Regions from separate parts of the Stenotrophomonas sp. YJH_SMC_17 genome, predicted to be linked through region 2. Evidence: riboswitches for the same ligand, from Rfam matches in the RefSeq annotation. Region 2 holds a riboswitch; the other holds the start of a gene.
What was found. A riboswitch is a leader RNA that binds a small molecule or an ion and turns the genes downstream of it on or off. The one in region 2 is predicted to bind cobalamin.
Positions count from the first base shown of each region.

Region 1 (3,400 bases), on a different contig from region 2:
AGGACGCCCTGGCACGGCCGGTCACCCACGCCGACATCGACGACGCCGCTGCGGTATTCGCCGCCCATGGCGAACCCTTCAACGAGGCCGGCTGGCGCGATATCGTCGACCGTCTCGGCGGCCATCTGCCGGTCCGCATCCGCGCCGTGCCCGAGGGCAGCGTGGTGCCTACCCACCAGGCATTGATGACCATTGAATCGACCGATCCCGCCGCGTTCTGGGTCCCGTCGTATCTGGAAACGCTGCTGCTGCGCGTGTGGTACCCGGTCACCGTGGCCACCATCAGCTGGCATGCACGGCAGACCATCGCCGGCTTCCTGCAGCAGACCAGCGACGACCCGCAGGGCCAGCTGCCGTTCAAGCTGCATGACTTCGGTGCGCGCGGTGTCTCGAGCCTGGAATCGGCCGCGCTGGGCGGTGCCGCGCACCTGGTCAACTTCCTCGGCACCGATACGGTCTCGGCGCTGTGCCTGGCGCGCGCGCACTATCACGCGCCGATGGCGGGCTATTCGATTCCCGCCGCCGAGCACAGCACCATCACCAGCTGGGGCCGCGAGCGCGAGGTGGACGCCTACCGCAACATGCTGCGCCAGTTCGGCAAGCCCGGTGCGATCGTCGCGGTGGTGTCGGACAGCTATGACATCTACCGCGCGATCAGCGAGCACTGGGGCACGACGCTGCGTGATGAAGTGATCGCCTCGGGCGCCACCCTGGTCATCCGCCCCGACTCGGGCGACCCGGTGGAGGTGGTTTCCGAAAGCCTGCGCCGGCTGGACGAGGCCTTTGGCCACACGATCAACGGCAAGGGCTACCGCGTGCTCAACCACGTGCGGCTGATCCAGGGCGATGGCATCAACCCGGATACGATCCGCGCCATCCTGCAACGCATCACCGACGACGGCTACGCCGCCGACAACATAGCCTTCGGCATGGGTGGCGCGCTGCTGCAGCGGCTGGACCGCGATACGCAGAAGTTCGCACTGAAGTGCTCGGCAGCGCGGGTCGAGGGTGAGTGGATTGACGTCTACAAGGACCCGGTCACCGACGCCGGCAAGGCCAGCAAGCGTGGCCGCATGCGCCTGCTGCGGCGCCTGGATGATGGCAGCCTGCATACGGTGCCACTGCCGGCCAGCGGTGACGAAACGCTGCCGTCGGGATTCGAGGATGCGATGGTGACCGTGTGGGAGAACGGCCGCCTGCTGCACGACCAGCGGCTGGACGACATCCGCGCGCGTGCGGCGGCGGGACGTTGAAGGCATGTCCCGCCCGGGGTCAGAGCCCGCTGCGTGGCAGCGGGATCCGACCCCTTCCTTCCGCCGGGATCGGATCCCGTTGCAGCGCAACGGGCTCTGCCCCCCCTTGACCCTGGCCAGCAACCCGTCCACCGTGGGCGCGCCGAAGGTATCCCTCCAGGCGTTCACGCGCGGGGAGGGATTTAAACGGGAATCCGGTGAAGGCGCCTCACGCGCCCATTCCGGAGCTGCCCCGCAGCGGTGAATGGAAACGAATCCTGCCAACAGCACTGGGCTCGCGCCTGGGAAGCGGCAGGTAGTAGGTGGGCTTCGGCCCGTGTCCATCAGCCCGAATACCGGCCCCGGCCGGGGGACACGACCGTCCCCTGATTCGACCTGGACTCTCCGCGGGGAGGGTGCCGGGGCCGCCGCTGTCCTGCGCGTGCAGGCGAGGCGGCCGCGCGCGTCCTTTTCACGGTATCCGGCCAGACCCGTTTCCCCGCCCGATGCATGGGCCACCGCCGTTGCCGGCGGTCCATGCGGTACCCGACGATGACCGAGCTACAACGCCCCGCCCTCACACTGCCCGCCGACGGCAAGCGCCTGCTGCTGCATTCGTGCTGCGCACCCTGCTCCGGCGAAGTGATGGAGGCGATCACCGCCTCCGGGATCGACTACGCGATCTTCTTCTACAACCCCAACATCCACCCGGTGAAGGAATACGAGCTGCGCAAGCAGGAGAACATCCGCTTCGCCGAGCAGCACGGCATTCCGTTCATCGACTGCGACTACGACACCGACAACTGGTTCAGCCGTGCGCGCGGCATGGAGAACGAACCCGAGCGCGGCATCCGCTGCACGATGTGCTTCGACATGCGCTTCGAGCGCACCGCCCTGTACGCGCACGAACACGGTTACGACACCATCAGTTCTTCGCTGGGCATCTCGCGCTGGAAGAACATGGCGCAGATCAACGACTGCGGCATCCGTGCCGCGTCGCGCTATGAGGGCCTGCAGTACTGGGACTACAACTGGCGCAAGGGCGGCGGTGCCAGCCGCATGATCGAGATCAGCAAGCGCGAGCAGTTCTACCAGCAGGAGTACTGCGGCTGCGTGTATTCGCTGCGCGATGCCAACCGCCATCGCCGCGAGAACGGCCGGGAGCGGATCAAGATCGGCCTGCTGTACTACGGGCAGGACGCTGGGACGCCGCAGGGCGATTGACCTGTGCCGCCGGGGCGGCCACGCTGGTCGCCCCTTTGCGTTGTAGTGGACCTGCCATGACCGCCCTGCCCGCCGACGTCGCCCTGCTGGTGATCGACCTGCAGCCAGACTTCATGCCCGGTGGCGCGCTGGCCTGCGACCAGGGCGATGCCCTGGTGGCACCCATTGCAGGGCTGCTGGCGCAGCGCCGCTATCGCACGGTGGTGGCCACCCAGGACTGGCACCCCGCCGACCACGCCTCATTCGCCAGCCAGCACCCCGGCAAGCGTCCGTTTGAGACCATCCTGCTGCACGCACAGCCACAGACCCTGTGGCCCGACCATTGCGTGCAGGGCAGCGACGGCGCCGCGCTGCACCCGGGCGTGGACTGGACCGCCGCCGACCTGATCCTGCGCAAAGGCACGCGCCCGCAGGTGGATTCATACAGCGCCTTCCGCGAGAACCACGGTCCCGATGGCGAGCGCCCGGCGACCGGCCTGGCCGGCTGGCTGCACGAGCGCCGCATCCGCGAAGTGCACATGTGCGGCCTGGCCCGCGACTACTGCGTGCTGTGGAGCGCGCAGGACGCAGTGAAGTCCGGCTTCCGGGTGAAGTTCCTGTGGGAGCTGACCCGACCGGTGACCGACGCCAACGATGCGATGGTGCGCGAGGCGCTGGGCAAAGCAGGGATCGCGATCATCTGAGTTGCCCTGTAGAGCCGAGCCATGCTCGGCTCATCCGTCAGATGCACGGCCTTGGGCCGAAGTGCAGCCGAGCATGCCTCGGCTCTACAGAAGGGCTCCTACCGGAATACGACGGTGCGGTGCCCGTTGAGCAGGATGCGGTGCTCCACATGGCGGCGAACCGCGCGTGCCAGCACCAGCGATTCGGTATCACTTCCCAGCCGCACCAGTTCGCGCGGTGCCATCGCGTGGTCCACGCGGGCCACGTCCTGTTCGATGATC
Region 1 is NZ_JCAFUU010000008.1:31,915-35,314, reverse strand. Features, by position in the region: gene AC5P8Z_RS17340 (nicotinate phosphoribosyltransferase) at 1-1,253, shown strand, start outside; cobalamin riboswitch at 1,401-1,594, shown strand; gene AC5P8Z_RS17335 (epoxyqueuosine reductase QueH) at 1,770-2,456, shown strand; gene pncA (bifunctional nicotinamidase/pyrazinamidase) at 2,513-3,139, shown strand; gene purU (formyltetrahydrofolate deformylase) at 3,238-3,400, opposite strand, start outside.
Region 1: another riboswitch for cobalamin. It lies ahead of AC5P8Z_RS17335 (epoxyqueuosine reductase QueH); the one in region 2 lies ahead of btuB (TonB-dependent vitamin B12 receptor).

Region 2 (3,400 bases):
AGTCCGACCGCATCGCCAACGCGGCCAACCTCTCTGCACTGGTCTACCACGCCCTGCCCGACCTGAACTGGGTGGGCTTCTACCTGTACGACGGCAAGGAACTGGTGGTCGGCCCGTTCCAGGGCCTGCCGGCCTGCGTACGCATCCCGCTGGACAAGGGCGTGTGCGGCGCCGCCGCCACCCAGCGCGTGACCCAGCGCGTGGAGGACGTCGATGCCTTCCCCGGCCATATCGCCTGCGATTCGGCCTCGCGCTCGGAACTGGTGGTGCCGCTGCTGCGTGGTGATGAACTGATCGGCGTGTTCGACATCGACAGCCCGAAGGTCGGCCGCTTCGACGCCGAGGATCAGGCTGGCCTGGAAGCCATCGCCCGCGTGTTCGTCGAGGCGTTGGGATGAGCGCACCGAAGCTGCGCAACATCGGCCCCAAAAGTGCAGCCTGGCTGCGCCAGGTCGGCCTGCGCAGCCGCGACGACCTGGTCGCGATCGGTGCGGTCGGTGCCTTCGTCAAGGTCAAGCGTGCCGGCTTCAAGCCCAGCCTGAACCTGCTGTACTCGCTGGAAGGTGCATTGCTGGACTGCCACTGGCAGGAGCTGAGCGAGCCGCAGCGCGATGCGCTGGTGCAGGACTATGAAGCGCGTATCGCCGCGCATCCGCTGAAGGCGGCCGGCCCGGCCTCGGGCCCGGTGCATGAGCAGCGCTTCGATGCCGGTGATGACGCTGAAGACAGCGTTGACGAGGGCGCGGACGAGGATTGAGCCGCGCCCCTCTGTAGAGCCGAGCCCAGGCTCGGCTGGCCTTTCTGATAGACGTGCAGCCGAGCATGGCTCGGCTCTACAAGAGCAGATCAGGGCTGCTGCAGCTCCAGCAGCTCGCCTACCAGGCCGGTCTCTCCGCGTTCCAACCGCACCCGCAAACGGGTGCCGTGGTCGATGCGCAATGCCCAGCACAGCGACATCGGCAGGCCGCACACCTGCGACAGCACCATGCGCAGCGGGCCACCGTGGCTGACCACCAGCGTCGGCAGCGGGTCCTCATCATCGAGCAGGCGATCCAGCGCGCGCGCGATGCGTCGCTCGAAGTGGCCCCAGCTTTCACCGTTCGGCGGCGGGAACGCATGCGGATCGGCGTGGAACGCCGCCAGCGCATCTTCCGGCAGGTCGAACAGTGATTGCCCGTCCCAGTCGCCGAAATCCAGCTCTTCCCATTCCTCGTCCGCTTCCACGTCCAACCCGCGCGGGGTGGCCAGTGCCATCGCCGTGTGCAGCGAGCGCAGCCGCGGCGAGCTGATCACGCGCTGCCAGGGCTGCGCGGCGTAGGCCTCGATCAGTTCCTGCGGCAGGCCAGCCAGCTGCGGTGGGTCGCTGCGGCCATCAAGGTATTCATCACGGCCATTGCCGGCATGGCGGACCAGGTCGAGGATCATGCGTGCGTCCCGGACGGGCAACGCAGGTACAGCGGAAAACGGGCGGACATCGGCAACGGCACCACGGGATCGAGCAACCATTCTAAAGGCACGGCCGGAGCAGTCGAGCAGACGCGACGCAACGGGACTGCCTGCGATGCCGTAGACTGCGCCCACTTCCAGGTGACCTGCGGCCACGGCCGGCAGGTTGAAACGGGAAGCCGGTGACGCGTGATTCCACGCCAGGCCGGCGCTGCCCCCGCAACGGTAAGCACGTCAGTTCCAGGCAACACCGCCACTGTGCCACGGGCATGGGAAGGCGCCTGGACGGTGGCCTCGCGCCACCCGGCGGCAAGCCCGGAGACCGGCCCGGAAGCCTCAGGTCGCGATGCGGTGGGCATGGCGCTGGATGACCGCAGCCCATGCTGCGGCATCGGCGCGTGCCTGCCTTCGCGGCTCCTCCCCTTCGCCACGCGGGCGTGCGTGGCACCTGGAGTCCCCCATGAAGCTGCAGTCCCGAATTCTGTCCCTGGCCGTGCTGGCCGCCCTGCCCGCGCTGGCACAGGCCAACGAGGACACCACCGCGCTCGACCAGATCCTGGTCACCGCTACCCGCACCCCGATTGCCCTGCAGGACAGCATCGCGCCGGCACAGGTGATCGATCGCGCACAGATCGAAGCGAGCCAGGCGACCTCGCTGCAGGAGCTGCTGCGTGGCCGCGCCGGCATCAACCTCACCAATGCCGGCGGGCTCGGCAAGCAGAGCTCGCTGTTCCTGCGCGGTACCAATTCCAGCCACACGGTGGTGCTGGTCGATGGCGTGCGCATCAACAGCGCCGACCTCGGCCTGGCCATGTACCAGGACCTGCCACTGGCGCAGATCGAACGCGTGGAAATCGTGCGCGGCCCGCAGTCGAGCCTGTACGGCGCCGACGCCATCGGTGGCGTGATCCAGATCTTCACCCGCCGCAACCAGGGCGATTTCGCCCCGCATTTCCAGCTTGGCGGTGGCAGCAACGGGCTGCGTGAAGCCAGCGGTGGCATTGGCGGTGGTACCGAGCGCGGCTGGTTCGGTGCCGACATCGCCTACCAGCATTCCGATGGCATCGATGCCTGCCGCGGCTCGGCCACGCTGTTCGCCGGCTGTTTCGCCGACGAGCCCGACCGCGACGGCTACCGCAACCTGTCCAAGAGCCTGCGCGGTGGCTATACCTTCAACGACCAGTGGAACGTGGAAGGCAGCGCGCTGCGCGCCGACGGCAGGAACCACTACGACGGCTACTACAACTACTCCGAGACCCGCCAGCAGGTGCTGGCCGGCAAGGTGCGCTACACCCCGTCCGAGCGCCTGGCATTCACCGCAAGCGTCGGCCGCAGTGACAACGAGTCTGACAACTTTGGCGACTTCGGTGCACGTGGCAGCGCACAGACCCACCGCGACAGCGCCTCGCTGCAGGGCGATATCGGCGTGGCCGAAGGCCAGCTGCTGAGCGCAGGCGTGGACTGGAGCGAAGACAACCTGGATGGCAGCAGCGCGGGTTACCTCGTCGACAGCCGCCGCAACACCGGCGTATTCGTGCAGTACCAGGGCCGCTTCGGCCGCCACCAGCTGCAGGCCAGCGCGCGCAACGACGACAACCAGCAGTTCGGCAACCACGCCACCGGCAGCGTTGGCTGGGCGATGGAACTGGGCCACGGCCTGCGCGTCAATGCCAGCTATGGCACCGCGTTCAAGGCACCGACCTTCAGCGACCTGTATGACCCGTGGAGCGGCGTGCCGACGTTGAATCCGGAGAAGTCGAAGAGTGCCAACCTGGGTGTTTCGCAGCAGGGCCAGGGCTGGCATTGGGGCCTGGACGTGTATGAAACCCGCGTCGATGATCTGATCACCTACGATGCGGCGACCTTCAGGATGCAGCAGGTGGAGAAGGCCCGCATCCGCGGCGCCGAACTGACCGGTGGCCTGCTGCTGGCCGGCTTCGACATCAACGCCCAG
Region 2 is NZ_JCAFUU010000006.1:55,813-59,212, reverse strand. Features, by position in the region: gene AC5P8Z_RS15885 (GAF domain-containing protein) at 1-398, shown strand, start outside; gene AC5P8Z_RS15880 (TfoX/Sxy family protein) at 395-757, shown strand; gene AC5P8Z_RS15875 (histidine phosphatase family protein) at 847-1,425, opposite strand; cobalamin riboswitch at 1,569-1,791, shown strand; gene btuB (TonB-dependent vitamin B12 receptor) at 1,907-3,400, shown strand, end outside.